3 regions of the Rothia sp. HMSC069C10 genome follow, and region 2 is predicted to be linked to each of the others. Evidence: predicted binding sites of a transcription regulator. Region 2 holds the regulator's gene; each other region holds the start of a gene.
The links. Region 2 encodes LexA, which represses DNA repair genes until DNA is damaged. Its sites were predicted from a motif close to TCGAACANNTGTTCGA; they were not measured.
Positions count from the first base shown of each region.

Region 1: the regulator LexA is predicted to act here: its motif matches at 3,436-3,451, upstream of ruvA (Holliday junction branch migration protein RuvA).
Region 3: the regulator LexA is predicted to act here: its motif matches at 3,897-3,912, upstream of uvrA (excinuclease ABC subunit UvrA).

Region 1 covers NZ_KV808301.1:342,881-348,435, forward strand. Annotated here, with positions in the region: gene secD (protein translocase subunit SecD) at 1-704, opposite strand, end outside; gene yajC (preprotein translocase subunit YajC) at 804-1,163, opposite strand; gene ruvB (Holliday junction branch migration DNA helicase RuvB) at 1,517-2,503, opposite strand; gene ruvA (Holliday junction branch migration protein RuvA) at 2,675-3,295, opposite strand; gene ruvC (crossover junction endodeoxyribonuclease RuvC) at 3,511-4,200, opposite strand; gene HMPREF2842_RS06375 (YebC/PmpR family DNA-binding transcriptional regulator) at 4,467-5,225, opposite strand; gene HMPREF2842_RS06380 (type 1 glutamine amidotransferase) at 5,359-5,555, opposite strand, start outside.
Region 2 covers NZ_KV808305.1:75,062-80,616, reverse strand. Annotated here, with positions in the region: gene HMPREF2842_RS07625 (type 1 glutamine amidotransferase family protein) at 1-11, opposite strand, end outside; gene HMPREF2842_RS09120 (LysM peptidoglycan-binding domain-containing protein) at 131-757, opposite strand; gene lexA (transcriptional repressor LexA) at 1,573-2,247, shown strand; gene HMPREF2842_RS07610 (ATP-dependent DNA helicase) at 2,397-4,463, opposite strand; gene hflX (GTPase HflX) at 4,470-5,555, opposite strand, start outside.
Region 3 covers NZ_KV808297.1:14,376-19,930, reverse strand. Annotated here, with positions in the region: gene HMPREF2842_RS02410 (formate--tetrahydrofolate ligase) at 36-1,748, shown strand; gene HMPREF2842_RS02405 (MBL fold metallo-hydrolase) at 3,035-3,808, shown strand; gene uvrA (excinuclease ABC subunit UvrA) at 3,935-5,555, shown strand, end outside.

The DNA of each region.
Region 1 (5,555 bases), on a different contig from region 2:
CCCGTAGTCACGCCCTGACCGGTCGTCTCCTGCGAGTGGCTTGCGGTAGAAATATCGCTACCGCTCAGCTCCACAGGACCCAGAATGTACTTCTCCTGACCGTCAGTGGAACACGCCACCATCGGCTTAGTCGGGTCCGCACTATCGGCGTCCTCATTACGTGCCGCGGTGCAGTCCTTCGCCTCGTACTGCTTGTACAGGTCCGCAGTAATCCAGTTACGGTCCGAACCATCAGTCGGCTCCGCGGAGGGCTTGGGCAGCTTATCGTCCGCAGTGCGGGCATCCTCAGCCACCGCAGTACCGGCACCAGAAAGCAGCACCGGGCGGAAGGTCATATTTGCAGACGCCTGAATCAGCTGACGAGTCTCAGCGCTAATCGTTCCGGGAACCGAAACAACCACGTTATTACCCGAGCCGAAAGAGGTCGTAACCTCCGCCTCCGAAACGCCGGCACCATCAACGCGCTGACGAATAATCTCAACCGCCTGGTTCAACTGCTCCTGGGAGACGTTCTCATCCGAAGAGCCGTTAACCTTCGGAGAAAGAATCATCTGAGTACCACCCGAAAGGTCCAGGGCGAGCTTCGGCGCCCAAGAACCTCCCGAATAGGTGGTGCCGAAAATACCGGCAGCCATAACAACCATGAGCAGGACCATCGAGAGGAGCGCCCCTCGCGCGGCTGCAAGCGGTGAACGCTTAGCCATAATGTTCCTTCTTCGTGTGAATAGTATTGAGTGTTCTACAGATTCCGTAACGCGAAAACCCGACGCCGCTCACTGGGCGCCGGGCTCATACGCTCTGAATTACTTAGCAGTATCAGAAGAGGTATCGGAAGCGGGAGCTTCGGATGCGGTAGCCTCGTACACGTCCTCGGTCAGGGGCGCCGCGGGGGCTTCCTCCTCGACGACGGCCATAATCGCGTTCAGTGCCAGGGTGATAACAACACCGTCCGCAATCTGAAGCTGCAGCTTGTTGTTCTCAAGGTCAGTGCTGACAACGGTGCCGTAGATGCCGGAACCAGTCATCACCTGGGTGCCGGGGACGAGAGACTGCTGCATTGCGCGCAGTTCCTCCATCTGCTTACGCTGACGCTTCTGGGCGGAGAACATCATCCATGCCAGCAGCGCCATCATGGCAATCATAATCAGGAGGTTAAAATCCATGGTCTCACTTTCACATCCGCACCCGTGCCGCTCACCGCGAGGGTTGAGCGTACCAGAAGGTGTGGAATCGTAGATACAGTACGTATCCATCCTACGCGAGAGCATGAGCTTTAGCGCCCCGAACCAGCGTTTTTGTGAGGTTAACCTGAGTTTTGGACTCTCTCGGCGTAATTTTATGTCACTGACAGAGCTGGACAGAACCCGATGGAGCCTGCAGAAGAGCTACCGCGCCTGCAGAAGAGCTACCGGGGGCGCAGAGCAGCCCGCAGGAGGCGGATACCTCCCACGGGCTACTACAGTGTTATCAGCTGGTGCGGGGCTAAAGCTGATGCGGACCTAGAGCTGATACGGATCTAGAGCTGAATCTCCGGTGCTTCCAAGCCGAGGTGCTCCCACGCCGCGGGCAGAGCCACACGACCGCGCGGGGTGCGACCAATCAGGCCTTCACGCACCAGGTACGGTTCGGCAACCGTCTCCACGGTCTCCGTCTCTTCACCCACCGCAATGGCGAGGGTGGACAGACCCACCGGGCCGCCGCCGAACTTGTGAATCAGCGCCTCCAGCACGGCGCGGTCCAGGCGGTCCAGGCCGCGCGAATCCACCTCGTACATGTCCAGGGCGGTTGCGGCATCGCGCGCGTTGATGCGGTCCACGCCGTTCACCAGCGCCCAGTCACGCACACGGCGCAGCAGACGGTTCGCAATACGCGGCGTACCGCGGGAACGACCCGCAATCTCCGTGAAACCCTCGGAGGTAATCTGCATATCCATCAGACCCGCACTACGGCGAAGCACCAGCTCCAACTCCTCCACCGAGTAGAACTCCAGGTGACCGGTAAAGCCGAAACGGTCGCGCAGAGGGCCGGGTAGCAGACCCGCACGGGTCGTCGCACCCACCAGGGTGAACTGCGGTAGCTCCAGCGGAATGGAGGTCGCACCCGCACCCTTACCGACCACAATGTCCACACGGAAATCTTCCATCGCCATGTAGAGCATTTCCTCAGCCGGGCGGCTCATACGGTGAATCTCATCCAGGAACAACACCTCACCGGGAGTCAGCGAAGACAGAATCGCCGCCAAATCACCCGAATGCTGAATCGCCGGGCCGGAGGTGATGCGCAGCGGCGCCTCCATCTCTGCCGCAATAATCATCGCGAGAGTGGTCTTACCCAGACCGGGAGGGCCCGACAGCAGCACATGGTCGGCGCTACGGCCGCGCATCTTCGAAGCCTCCAGCACCAGGGACAGCTGCTGACGCACACGGCGCTGACCCACAAAGTCATCCAGAGACTTAGGGCGCAGTGCCGCCTCAATCATCTTCTCTTCAGGCTCTTCTTCCATCGCCACCAGGCGCTGGGCGGGAGTTGAAGACGCCTGAGTGCCGGGCACCTGACCGGGAAAATACCCGCCGGAAACCAGGGACGCCGCGGGCTGCGGCTCATAGGGATTCTGGCTCATAGAATTCTTCTTTCACAAAAGTTTGAGTGGGATACGTCGAACAGGGCGCACCGCTTAGTGGCGGCCCACCGTGTTCTGAGTACCCAAGGATGCGAGCACACCGCGCAGAGCCACACCCACCGGCTCAGTCTCTGCGGCAGGGTTGTGCTGCACGTAAGCGTCAATAGCGGCGGAAGCGTCCTTCTCACTCCAGCCCAAGGAGGTGAGAGCGTCAAGCACCTGCGGCTTCCAGACAATGCCCTGGCTCAGCGGCAGCTCATCGGTCTGGCCATCGCTGAGAATCAGCTTACCGGCAAGCTCCAGCACAATACGGCGGGCACCCTTCGGGCCAATACCGGGAACCTTCGTGAACGCCTTATCGTCACCGGTCGCCACGGCGCGCTCCACCTCAGCGGCAGTGTGAACACTCAACACCGCCAGCGCAATACGCGGACCAATACCGGAAACCGAAAGCATCATGTCAAACACTTCACGCTCGGCAGGCTCCGAAAAACCGTACAGAGTCATCGACTCTTCACGCACAATCATGGTGGTCAGCACGGTAGCCTCCTCACCCGTGCGCAACTTGGAGAGAGTACGCGCGGTAGCGTACACGAGCATGCCAAAACCGTTCACGTTAATCACCGCATGATCAAGGCCCACCTGAGCCACACGACCGGTCAGGGATGCAATCATTTCTATCCACCTTTCAACACCGCGCCTAGGAATGAGGCTCGCGGCAGTGTGAGGGCACCGGGCACTCCGGCACCCACAGAACGCACTCCCCCAGTTCAACGGGGAGACACTACAAGTATATTAGAATATTTCTTCTGAAATCAAGCATATATTCGAACTTCTTAGCGAATACATGCGAGCCAGCAAGAGGTACGAAAAAGCCCACGAATGCGCCTCTAGCGGCGAGCGCGCGCCTCCGCCTCCATCCAGGCACGCTGCGCCGGAGTCAACGACCCGCCGCGGCGAGCCTGCGCCGGGCGTGAACCCTGGTGAGTCTGCGTCTGAGCGGACATGTTAATGCCCGAACCGATGCCACCGCCACGCCAGCCGTGACAGATCGCAATCGCCAGGGCATCAGCAGCATCAGCGGGCTTCGGCATGGAATCCAGCCCCAAAATGCGGGTCACCATACGGCCCACCGACGCCTTATCGGCGCGGCCGCTACCGGTCACCGCCGCCTTCACCTCCGAGGGGGTATGGAAGAACACCGGCACGCCGCGCATCGCCGCAGCAGAAATCACCGCACCCGAAGCGTGCGCCGTACCAATCACCGTGTTCACCTGCTCCTGAGCGAAGATACGCTCAATCGCCAAGGCATCCGGCTTATAGGTGTCGAGCCAGTGGGAGGCGGCGTTGAAAATCCAGAGAATACGCTGGTCCAGGGACTCCGCCGGGATTGTGCCGGCAACACCCACGTTCACGAAGTGCGCCTTACGGTCGGCGGTCATATCGAGCATGGAGAAGCCGCAGCGGGTCAGGCCCGGGTCAACACCCATGATGCGGGTTGCACCCGGCACACGCTCCACGGCGGTGGCAGCATGGTTCTCACGCATGCTATCGCGTGCGGCAGGTTGAGCGGCGGCCATCATCTCCCCTTTCGACAAACTCCCTCTAGAATCTCTAGATTCTAGCCCTTCAGAATCCTAGCACCCGGCACCGGGGCGTGCCACGAGCGCGGTCATAACGAGCACAGTCACCACAAGTACAGCCACCGTGCGCCCCGCGAAAAGCACCCAGCGCATCCCCCAAATAGCCCCAAGACGCTAAGAAGCCACTCCCCCAACCAGCCACCCTACGGCGGCTCGGTTAAAGGAGCGGCTTCTTCAAGCATCAGATATCAGAATCCGAGTGATTACTCAGCTTCCAGCTCTGCCATGACCTCAGCAGAAACGTTAGCGTTCGAGTAGACGTTCTGAACGTCGTCGAGCTCTTCAATAGCGTCTGCCAGCTTCATGAACTTCTTAGCACCCTCAGCGTCCAGGTCAACCTGCATGGTCGGGCGGAAGACCGGGTCATCGTTGTTGTACTCCAGGCCAGCCTCGTCCAGTGCCTTACGGATCTCGGGCAGGTCGGTCGGTGCGGAAACAACGGTGAACACGTCGCCCTCGTCCAGAACCTCTTCGGCGCCTGCATCCAGAACAGCCATCAGAACGTCGTCCTCGGTCAGACCGTCAGTCTTGGTGACCTCAGCAACGCCCTTACGCTCGAACAGGAACGCAACCGAACCCTGATCAGCCATGGTGCCACCGTTACGGGTCACAGCCAGGCGAACCTCAGACGCTGCACGGTTACGGTTATCGGTCAGACACTCAATGTACAGAGCGGTACCCTGCGGGCCGCGTGCTTCGTACATGATTTCGGTGTAGTCAATGGTCTCACCGGTCAGACCAGCGCCACGCTTGATTGCGCGGTCAATGTTGTCGTTAGGAACGGAGTTCTTCTTCGCCTTCGACACAGCCAGGTCAAGAGCGGGGTTACCAGCAATATCAGCGCCGCCCATACGTGCCGCAACTTCAATTGCCTTAATGAACTTCGCGAAAGCCTTCGCGCGCTTAGCGTCGATAGCAGCCTTCTTGTGCTTAGTAGTCGCCCATTTAGAGTGACCGGACATTCGTATCTCCCTTAGTCAAAACCTCTGCACGGACACGGCGAAACGCCCCGCGCACTGTACTATAACTCAATCAACTATACCGTAGCGGAGGCGCACACCACCTCAGAAAGTGCACGCCACCACCAGGAATAGGCTAGCGGGGGCGAGACGCAGCCGAAGCGCGCGCCTTCTCCACCAGCGAGTCGTCAATCGTGTTCGGCGTGAACTCGCCAAACTTACGCTGAGCCGCCTGCTCAATCAGGTAGTCCGAAATCTTCGGGTTCTTCGGCAGCAGCGAACCGTGCAGGTAGGTGCCAATCACGTTGTGCACGCGCGCACCCTCATACGTAT
Region 2 (5,555 bases):
GGAACAGGCATCGGTGCGCTCCTATTTCATAGGCTCAAGAATTCGACTCAAGCGCTCTAGCTTGAGAGATAGAGGATTCGGAGTCAAGACATCAACCTCATGCAGAAGCCAACCACACGCGGGTCCATGCTTAGCGCTGAGTCTGAGGAATTTCCAGACGCTGACCGGCATCAACAGAGGTGCTGGTCAACGAGTTCAACTCCATAATACGAACCACAGTATCACGGGTGTCACCGTGCGGATCCACCGCCTGAGCAATATCCCACAGGGTCTCGCCGTGCTTGACCACAACGACGGTTCGAGTCGCCGAAGCATTCTCCACGGAGGCTGAAGCCGCCGGGCCAAAGAAGCTAATAGCGCCGAGCACAATCAGCGCCGCCAAAGTCAGCAGAGGCAGGCCCTTCAGAAAACCGCGCACAGTGCCAAGACGACGAATAGAAGCGGGAACCGCGCGCAGAAGCTCGCCGCCCTTAGCAAGAAGAACGCTCTTCGCACTAGGTGCCTGCACATCAGAAGCAGCCTGTACCTCAGAAACTACAGGGCGAACCTGCGCAGGTGCCTGGGCAGAAGTAGCGGGAGCGTGGGCGGGCTGAGCCACCTGCGCGGGACGGAGTGCATGAGCCGCACGAGAACGCCCCTGCACGGTGCGGGCAGACACGGTGCGGACGGACGCGGTGCGGGCGGGGTGAAGTACCACCAAACCTGCCGGAAGGTGTGCAGAAGTGCCTTGAGAAGCAATAGGTGCTGCAGTAGTCATTGTGGTTCCTTTCTCTCAGCTCGCCCCGGGGTTGCCCCGCGGGTCTAGCAATGCCGAGCGATACCCGCTCGGAGGTCCTAGTTGAGTGATAACTATGGAGTGGTGATTGTTAGGCGATAACTATTGGGTAGCTATTCTCTAGTTAGGTCAGAGCGTCGGGTGCACCGGGCTGCGCTGGGTCGCCCCAGCACCCCATCCCCTGCGCTCTCTCTTCGCCAGATGCTCGCTAGAGCATCCGAGGTAGATTATTCGAAGAGAGAGGCAGAGGATTCGAATACATTCGAACACTCATTCACTCTCCTCTCCCGGAATACTCAGGGTCGAATCTTCGAATATTTTTCGAACATCCACCCGTAAATCCTGAATTTCAGGAGAGATTCAAGAGTATATACGAACTCTTGTTCTAAAGTCTAGCAGAGATGTACTAAAAATTTCTTCGAGTTTCAAAGAAAAAATCTAGAATATTTGTTTGAGTTTTTCGGTGTAGTGTTCTACACTGGTGTCAAGAGACGTTCCACACGCTCCTGATGAGTCCTACTCACAGCAGGTTTCTGTATTCGTTACAGCTTGGTTCTGTATCGACCGCAGGTGCTGCTGGCTGAGTATTGCTATGTAGGGCGGAGGCGCATACTCGTTGCCTGTGTATCGCTCCGGTATCGCTTCGGCACGGATAGAATTCCTCCACCCCCTGACGAGATAAGACCCATTTCGGCAGAACCAAAAAATTTTTAGGACACCACCAGAAAACGTGTGAAGCACCCATCCGTGCCCCGACCGGAAATACAAAGGCCGGAGTACAGACCGAAGGAAAAGAAATGGCAACAGCACCCCGTCCGGCGCTGACCGCGCGCCAGCAGAAGATTCTTGACGCGATCCGCACCGAGATTGAACAGAAGGGTTACCCGCCGTCCATGCGCCAGATTGGTGACATGGTGGGTCTTGCGTCCCTGTCCTCGGTCACCCACCAGCTCGGTCGTCTCGAGACCATGGGCTACATTCGCCGCGACCCCAAGCTCCCCCGCGCCATTGAGGTGCTGGATGAGAACGGCGTCGGCATGCACGGTAGCTCCTCCTCGTCCCTGCCCGAGCTGCCGAACTTCGAAGTCGGCGACGAAGACCTCGTACCCGTTCCCCTGGTTGGACGTATTGCAGCGGGCGGTCCCATCACCGCCGAGCAGTCCGTGGAGGATGTGCTCGCTCTGCCCCGCCAGCTGGTCGGTAGCGGCAAGCTCTTCATGCTCAAGGTCAAGGGCGATTCCATGATTGACGCCGCGATTTGCGACGGCGACTGGGTGGTTGTCCGCGAGCAGCACACCGCCGACAACGGCGATATCGTTGCTGCGCTGCTCGACGATGAGGCAACCGTGAAGGTGTTCCGTCAGGTCGACGGCCACACCTGGCTCATGCCGCGCAACGCCAACTACGAGCCGATTATGGGCGACCGCGCAACCGTCATGGGTAAGGTCGTCTCCGTGCTGCGCAGCCTCTAGAGACATAACGCTAAGCTCTTAGCTCTATATAAAAAATCACCCTGGTGATACGTGAATGTTCACGTATCACCAGGGTGATTTTTATATTTCAAAAGCAGATATCTCCAAAGCGGAGGGGGCGGCGCCGCCAGGACTGGAGCCCACCCGAGCTAACGATCAATACTCGCCGAAAGACGAGCCAGCGCACCGGTCACCGCCGCCTTATTCTGCGTCGACCACATCGGCGGCATCGCCTTCATCAAGAAACCACCGTAACGCTTGGTTGCCACGCGAGAATCCAGCACAGCCACCACGCCACGGTCAGACACCGAACGGATCAGGCGGCCTGCGCCCTGCGCCATACGAATCGCCGCATGGTGAGCAGAAACCGCCATAAAGCCATTACCGCGGTGACGGTTCACAGCCTCCGTACGAGCCTGCGCAATCGGATCATCCGGGCGCGGGAACGGAATACGGTCCATCACCACCAGACGGCACGAGTCGCCCGGAACGTCCACGCCCTGCCACAGGCTCATCGTGCCGAACAGGCACGAGTCGACGTCCTCGCTGAACTCCTCCACCAGAGCCTTGAGCGAAGACTCGCCCTGCAGAAGGATGTTCAGGTCGCTATGCTCGCGCATGTACTCGGCAGCACGCTCGGCGGCACGTTTCGAGGAGAACAGTCCCAGGGCGCCGCCCTCGGACGCCTCGCACAGCTCACGCAGGCGCTCCAATTGGCCCTCGTGCACGCCAAATCCCGGAGGCTTCAAATCCCCGGCAACGTACATGATGCCCTGCTTGCGGTAGTCGAACGGCGAACCCACGTCGATGCTCGTCCAGCGGGGCGCGCCCTCGCCCTGCAGTCCCAGGGCGCCAGCGGCAACATCAAAAGAGTCCCCCACCGTCAGGGTCGCGCTCGTCAAAATCACGGTGCGGTCAGCAAAGAGTCCGTCACGCAGCTGCAATCCAACGCTCAGCGGCGCAATGTTCAGGGTCGCAGGGTCGGTATCGGAAGCGGCAACATAGCGGCCGTTTTCCCAGCCGCCCTGACGAGAAATCCACAGCACATCCTGCTCGGCAGAAGCCTCCAGAATGCGGCTACTCATATCGTGTACCTCAGAGACACGCGAGCGCGCCATCTGCAGGCCGGCATCAACGTCCTGACCGTCCGGCTTGGTGTCGGACAGGGCGGTGCGGGCGGCATCATTCACCGCAGAAATCGCGGTCAAAAGGCGGCCGTCCAGGCCCTTCAGCAGACCCTCGGCAAGCCCCTCGAAAGCGGTCTCCAGGGTGCCTGCCGCCATTTCCAGGGCACCGGAATCAGCCTTCGAATGCTTCTTCACGCTACGCGCCGCGCGGCGAACCATCGCAACCGTCAAAGAACCAGACACCGCACCGGTCACGCGGTCCACCAGTTCATGGGCCTCGTCAATAATGACCGTCTTATGCTCGGGCAGAACCTTCATGCCCTCAAAAGCGTTAATCGCCAGCAGGGCGTGGTTCGTGATGACAATGTCAGCTTCAGCGGCACGGCTACGCGCCATCTCGCTAAAGCACTCCTCCACCAGCGGGCAGCGGCGACCCAAACACTCGGCGGCGCTCACCGACACCTGTGCCCAGGCACGATCAGAGACGCCGGGCTTCAGCTCGTCGCGGTCGCCGGTCTCAGTGCGGTCAGCCCACTCGCGCAGGCGCACCACTTCCTCACCCACGCGGGAGGTCGAAGAAGGCATGTCGAAGAGAGCATCCGGTTCGTCTTCCGGGTAGCCGCCCTCCAGCTTGTGCAGGCAGAGGTAGTTATTGCGGCCCTTGAGCAGAGCCACCTGCGCCTGCGACTCCGGGCACGGCTCCAGCGCTTGTAGAAGACGCGGAATATCGCGGTTCACGATCTGCGCCTGCAGAGCAAGAGTCGCCGTCGCAACAACAATCGGCTGGTCCGACTCCCCCACCCGCGCCAGGGCAGGCACCAGGTAGCCCAGGGACTTACCGGTACCGGTACCCGCCTGGACCAGCAGGTGACGCTGCAGTTCAAGAGCCTGCGCCACATGCGCCGCCATGGTGCGCTGACCGGCGCGGTTCTGACCGCCGGTGGCGGCAACCGCCTCATCCAGCAGGGTCAGGGCACCCTTTGCACCGGGCAGGGTCTCAAGCTCCTGCCCGGTGAATCGGGGGCCGTCGGTTGCGGGTGCGGTTCCCGGGGCGTTTTTGGGCGCGTTGATGCTCTCGGTCACGCTCATCCGCTCCTAGAGAGCCTCAGAGTTAGAGGGCTGTTCGGAAACAGAAGCGGTCGCTTCAGCCAGGGCGTGTGCCTCCGCAAGTTCCTCTTCCAGGACCTCCAGCAGGTCGCCCTCCAGCACATACTCGGACAGTTCGGAGGCGACATCCTCACGGACCAGAGCCACCACGAAGGTGCCGTCCGATACGAAATCGGTGCTCTTAATTTCGGCGTCCCACTCGTGCAGGCGCGAAATAATCTCACCGTGCGAGTACGGAATCAGCAGCTTCACCTCAATGGAGGGGCGCGGAATGGTGTCCGCGATCTTCTGCTTCAGCTCCTCAATGCCCTCACCGGTACGCGCCGAAACGATCACGTGCTCCGGCTCGCGCTGGCGCATACGCTCCAGCACGAACGGGTCAGCAGCGTCCGCCTTATTCAGCACAATGATCTCGGGGATATGGCGGGCGTCAACCTCCGCGATGACCTCGCGGACGGCACGAATCTGCCCCTCCGGGTCCGGGTGCGAAGCATCCACCACGTGCAGGATGACGTCAGCGTCAGCGACCTCTTCCAGGGTGGAGCGGAACGCCTCCACCAGCTGGGTCGGCAGCGAACGCACGAAACCCACCGTGTCAGAGAGGGTGTAGCCGATGCCGTCGGGGGTCTGCGCCTTACGGACGGTCGGGTCCAGGGTCGCAAACAGGGCGTTCTCCACGAGCACGCCGGCGTCGGTCAGGCGGTTCAGCAGGGAGGACTTACCCGCGTTCGTGTACCCGGCGATAGCCACCGAAGGCACGCGGTTACGGCGACGGTTCAGACGCTTCGTCTCACGCGCCGGCGCCATCGCAGCGATCTCACGCTTAAGCTTCGCCATGCGAGCGCGCAGGCGGCGGCGGTCCATCTCAATCTTGGTTTCACCGGGACCACGCGAACCGATACCCTCACCGGCTGCGGCACGGCCACCCGCCTGACGGGACAGGGACGCACCCCAACCACGCAGACGCGGCAGCATGTACTCCAGCTGAGCCAGCTCAACCTGCGCCTTACCCTCGCGGGATTTAGCGTGCTGAGCGAAAATGTCGAGAATCAGGGCGGTGCGGTCAATGACCTT
Region 3 (5,555 bases), on a different contig from region 2:
AAAAGAGCATGATTCGTACAACTCGAAGGATGACAATGACGAAGAAGCCTTTCCCTTCCGACCTCGAAATCGCACTTGCCGCCGATCTTTGGCCTATTAACAAGATCGCAGCAGACAACGGCATCAGCGAAGATCGCCTTGAACCCTACGGCAAGTATGTCGCTAAGGTCCTCCTCGACGAAACCACCAACGCAGAGACTGCCCGCAAGCGCGGCTCCAAGTACATCGTGGTTACCGCAGTCACCCCCACCCCGCTCGGTGAAGGTAAGACCGCAACCTCCGTCTCCCTCGCACAGGGCTTCGCACAGACCGGCCGCAAGGCAATCCTGGCTCTGCGTCAGCCCGCAATGGGCCCGACCTTCGGCATCAAGGGCGGCGCAGCAGGCGGCGGCTACTCCCAGATCGTTCCCATGGAGAAGCTGAACCTGCACCTGACCGGCGACTTCCACGCCGTCACCGCAGCACACAACCTGCTTGCCGCCATGATCGACAACCACCTGCACCACGGCAACGAGCTGCGCATCGACCCGCGCGCAATCGAGTGGCGCCGCGTTATCGACATGAACGACCGCTCCCTGCGCAACATCGTCGTGGGCCTGGGCGAACGCATGGACGGCGTGGTCCGCGAGACCGGTTTCGACATCACCAGCGCCTCCGAAATCATGGTGATTCTCTCGCTGGCAACCTCCTTCAAGGACCTCCGCGAGCGCCTGGCAAAGATTGTGATCGGCCTGAACTACGACGGCGAGCCCGTCACCGCAGCCGATCTGAAGGCTGACGGCGCAATGTCCGTCATCCTGGCAGACGCAATCAACCCGAACCTGCTGCAGACCCTGGAGCACACCCCCGCACTGATTCACGCGGGCCCCTTCGGCAACATCGCAACCGGTAACTCCTCCGTGGTCGCCGACTACGTTGGTCTGGAGTACTCCGACTACGTGATTACCGAGGCTGGCTTCGGTGCCGATATGGGTGCGGAGCGTTTCTTCAACGTCAAGTGCCGCGTCTCCGGCCTGAAGCCGGACGCAGCAGTGCTCGTCGTAACCGTGCGCTCCCTGAAGTCCCACTCCGGCCTGTACAAGATCGTTCCGGGCAAGCCCCTGCCCGAAGGCATGCTGCAGGAAAGCCCCTCCGACGTGGAGAAGGGCGCAGAGAACCTGAAGAAGCACATCGAGATTGTGCGCAACTTCGGTGTTCAGCCGGTCGTGGCAATCAACGCCTTCCCGACCGACTTCGAGTCCGAGCACGAGACCATCCGCCGTATTGCTGAGGAAGCCGGTGCTCGCGTCGCTATCCACCGCGGTGTGGCTGAGGGCGGTAAGGGCACCACCGACCTGGCGGACGTGGTTGCTGAGGCATGTGACGACGTTTCGGATCTGAAGTACACCTACGATCTTGAGGACTCCATCGAGACCAAGATTGAGAAGGTTGCGACCAAGGTCTATGGCGCGGACGGCATCTCCATCGCTCCCGCCGCCGCTAAGCAGCTGAAGCGTTTCGCTGAGCTGGGCTACTCGCACCTGCCCGTGGTTATCGCGAAGACCCACCTGTCCATCTCTTCGGATGCAACTCTGAAGGGCGCACCGACCGGCTGGACTCTGCCCGTGCGCGAGGTTCGCCTGGCTGCAGGTGCAGGCTACGTCTACGCTATCTGCGGCACCATGCGCACTATGCCGGGTCTGAGCAAGAGCCCCGCAGCTGAGCGCATCGGCTTCGACGAGAACGGCGTGATGGTCGGCCTGTCCTAAGGCGGCTGTTCCAGCTGATTTATAGCTAGTGGAGGCGGCGCTCCTTCCCCACAGCGGGGGAGGAACGCTGCCTTTGCTGTGCCCTATGGTGCTTTTGTGGAATGCTCTGCCCCAGATACATGGAAGCATGAGGGGCGAATACGAGGTGTGCAACGCTTGAGGGCGGGGGAGCGGAGCTCTTGAAAACAGAATGAAACTAGGCTGCAACCGGGGGGAGTGAAGGATTCTGAAACCCCTAGTGGAGGGGTCTTTCAATCTTTCATTGAGGCTTCTAGAGCGCCTGTTTTGAGGGCGGAATTGGTACGTGCTGGTTAATAATTGGGCTCTATTTGTGCTTGAAGGTCAGGTTTTATTAAACAATCTGTAGAGGTTGATTTTTTAGTGACACACTGTCTTGCATTTTGTGAAAATACGGCATTGACTAGGTATTTTGCTTTTTGAAAGGGGTTTTAACGGGTGCACTCAGTGAACCTGAAAGTGGGGCTGATGTTATTGTTTTGTAATAAAACCTCTACTTTAGAGGGTGCCTACAGGGATAAAACAGACCAATTGATTTTGCCCTCGCGCGAATAATTGTGCAGATTTTGAACGGTGAGCAGTATATTTTTTCCCGCTCATGAAGTTGCAAGTACTTGAAGATACTTTCACCTTAACCCTCTACTTCCGCAGAATACCAGGCTAAAACTGGGTATTGAACCTTTGGGGTTGCCGAGTGTGGAGCTTAAGTTAAAGGTGCACCGAAGTGCCAAAAGAGGGAAATTCTAAAATTATTTTGAGTGAAATAAGTCACGCTAAAACTCGAAAAAAATGAAATTGGTACGTATGGATACCCTAAAAAACACCTGTTTTTATTACAGAATGATTACAATGAGGCGCGGGTCACTAAATCAGGCTCTCCGTACCAAATTGGGTGGTAAAACAGCCCCCAAAAAGTTCGCTACTATTGAGTCATCAAGTAATCGTGAGATTTCCAAAGTCCTCGGGTTGCTTGTGTTTGAGTGAGTGATAGATACCCCTGGGTGTCATGAGAAGCGACTGTGTATCGATGCGCAGTCGCTTCTCTGTTTAACTTTTGAATTTCAGTGGAACCTCAGCCGGGCGGGATCCAGCCGAAACCTAATCCGCGCTGAACCCAATCCGTACCGAGCGTGCTCCAGAATCTGTTCCCTGTGCATCCTATACATACAACCCGCACATGTATCCCGCGCGTTCAACGCCGAATGCGCTGATAGGGGAGCGAACCGCATAGGCGCATGCTGTGCGGTCACAACCCCTACACTGGAACTATGACTACTTACCCCGAACCCACCCTCATCTTCGAGAACCCCGAACTGACCGTCCGTGCGTTCAGCGTCTCCGAGATGGACAACAGCGTCTACCTCATCACCATGCGCGCCACCGGCGAGCAGGTGCTCATCGACCCTGCAGACGACGCAGAAGAACTCTACGCTTTCACTCTCGACGCGCTCCTGAATGACTGCCCGCAGCTTGAACTGGCAGACGGCGAAGAACGCCGCGTGCGCGTCATGGAGAAGGAAGAGGATTTCAACTCCATCAGGCCCCGCGCAATCGGTCTGACCGGCATCCTGGTCACCCACGGCCACTGGGACCACATCCGCGCTATTAAGGATCTCGACCACCTCACCGGTGCCGTGACCTCCGCGGGTGCAGCTGACGCTGCTGAGATTAAGGAACTGGAAGACTACACCGTCGAAGAAGAACTGACCGGCGGCGAAAGCTTCGACTTCTACCTCTCCGACACCGTCATCCGCGCCCTGCACGTGCCCGGCCACACCCCCGGATCCATCGTCTACACCCTCGAAGCCACCTGGGAAGACGGTACCCCCGCAACCCTGCTGTTCACCGGCGACACTCTCTTCCCCGGCGGCGTGGGTAAGACCGACTCCCTGCAGCAGTTCGGTGAGCTCTTCTCCAACGTGCTCGAAAAGCTCTTCGGCGGCTTCGAAGATGACGCCATCGTGCTACCCGGCCACGGCCGCTCCACCACCCTTGGCGACGAGCGCCCCCACCTGGAAGAGTGGGGAACCCGCGGCTGGTAAACCGCGCCTGACAGTCCACCTCATATAAGTACTGCACCCTCATGCCTTCACCGGCCGCATAATCCCGCTGGTGAAAGGCGTGAGGGTGTAGAATTTAAGTTCGAAGATAAGACGAAAGGATTTTCGATGACACCCCGCCCGGCACACGGTAGCACCGCACTCAAAGCGAACGACCTGACCAGTATCCGGGTTCAGGGTGCCCGCGAAAACAACCTCAAGAACGTAGACCTCACCATTCCGCGTGATGCGATGGTCGTCTTCACCGGCCTCTCCGGCTCCGGTAAGTCCTCCCTCGCCTTCGACACCATCTTTGCGGAAGGTCAGCGCCGCTACGTCGAGTCGCTGTCCTCCTACGCGCGTATGTTCCTCGGACAGGTCGACAAGCCCGACGTAGACTTCATCGAGGGCCTCTCCCCGGCGGTGTCTATCGACCAGAAGTCCACCTCCAAGAACCCGCGCTCAACCGTCGGTACCATCACCGAAATCTACGACTACATGCGTCTGCTCTGGGCGCGCATCGGCCACCCGCACTGCCCCGAATGTGGCGAAGAAATCACCCAGCAGACCCCGCAGCAGATCGTGGACATTCTGCAGGAGTACCCCGAACGCACCCGCCTGCAGATCCTCGCGCCCGTCGTCAGTGCACGTAAGGGCGAGTTCGTAGACCTCTTCAAGGACCTGCTCACCCAGGGCTATTCGCGTGCCCGCGTGGACGGCGAAACCGTGCAGCTCTCCGACCCGCCCAAGCTCGCCAAACAGTACAAGCACACCATCGAGGTGGTCGTCGACCGCATCGTCATTAAGGACGGTATTCACCAGCGCCTGACCGACTCCATCGAAACCGCGCTCAAGCTCGCCGACGGCCGCGTACTCATCGACTTCGTGGACCGCGAGCAGGACGACCCCGAACGCACCCGCTCCTTCAGCGAAAACCTCGCCTGCCCCAACAACCACCCGCTGCAGATCGACACCATCGAGCCGCGCGCCTTCTCCTTCAACTCGCCGTTCGGCGCATGTAGCGCCTGCGACGGCATCGGCTCGCGCCTGGAAGTAGACACCGAACTGCTCGTACCCAACCCCGACCTGACCCTCGGCGAGGGCGCTATCGCACCCTGGTCGCAGGGCAAAGCAACCACCGAATACTGGCTGCGCCTGCTCGCAGGCCTGGGGGAGGAGCTCGGCTTTGACCTGAACACCCCCTTCAAGGACCTGCCCGCCAAGACCCGCGCCGCCATCCTGGACGGCAAAGACTACAAGGTTGAGGTGTCCTACCGTAACCGATTCGGCCGCGAACGTCGTTACACCTCCGGATTCGAAGGCGTGAAGGCGTACATCAAGCGCAAGCACGAAGAAACCGAATCGGACTTTGCCCGCGACCGCTACGAACAGTACATGCGCCAGGTCGCCTGCCCCTCCTGCGGTGGCGCGCGCCTAAACCCGACCATCCTCGGCGTGAAGGTCGGCGGCAAGTCCATTGCAGACATTACCGACCTGTCCCTGGCTGACGCGCTCGCCTTCGTGCGCGGTCTGCAGCTCAGCGCCCGCGAAGCCAAGATTGGCGAACAGGTCCTCAAAGAAATTGACGCGCGCCTGCAGTTCCTGCTGGACGTGGGCCTGGACTACCTGACCCTCTCACGCTCCGCCGGTACGCTCTCCGGCGGTGAGGCGCAGCGCATCCGCCTCGCAACCCAGATTGGTTCCGGCCTGGTCGGCGTGCTCTACGTGCTCGATGAGCCCTCCATCGGTC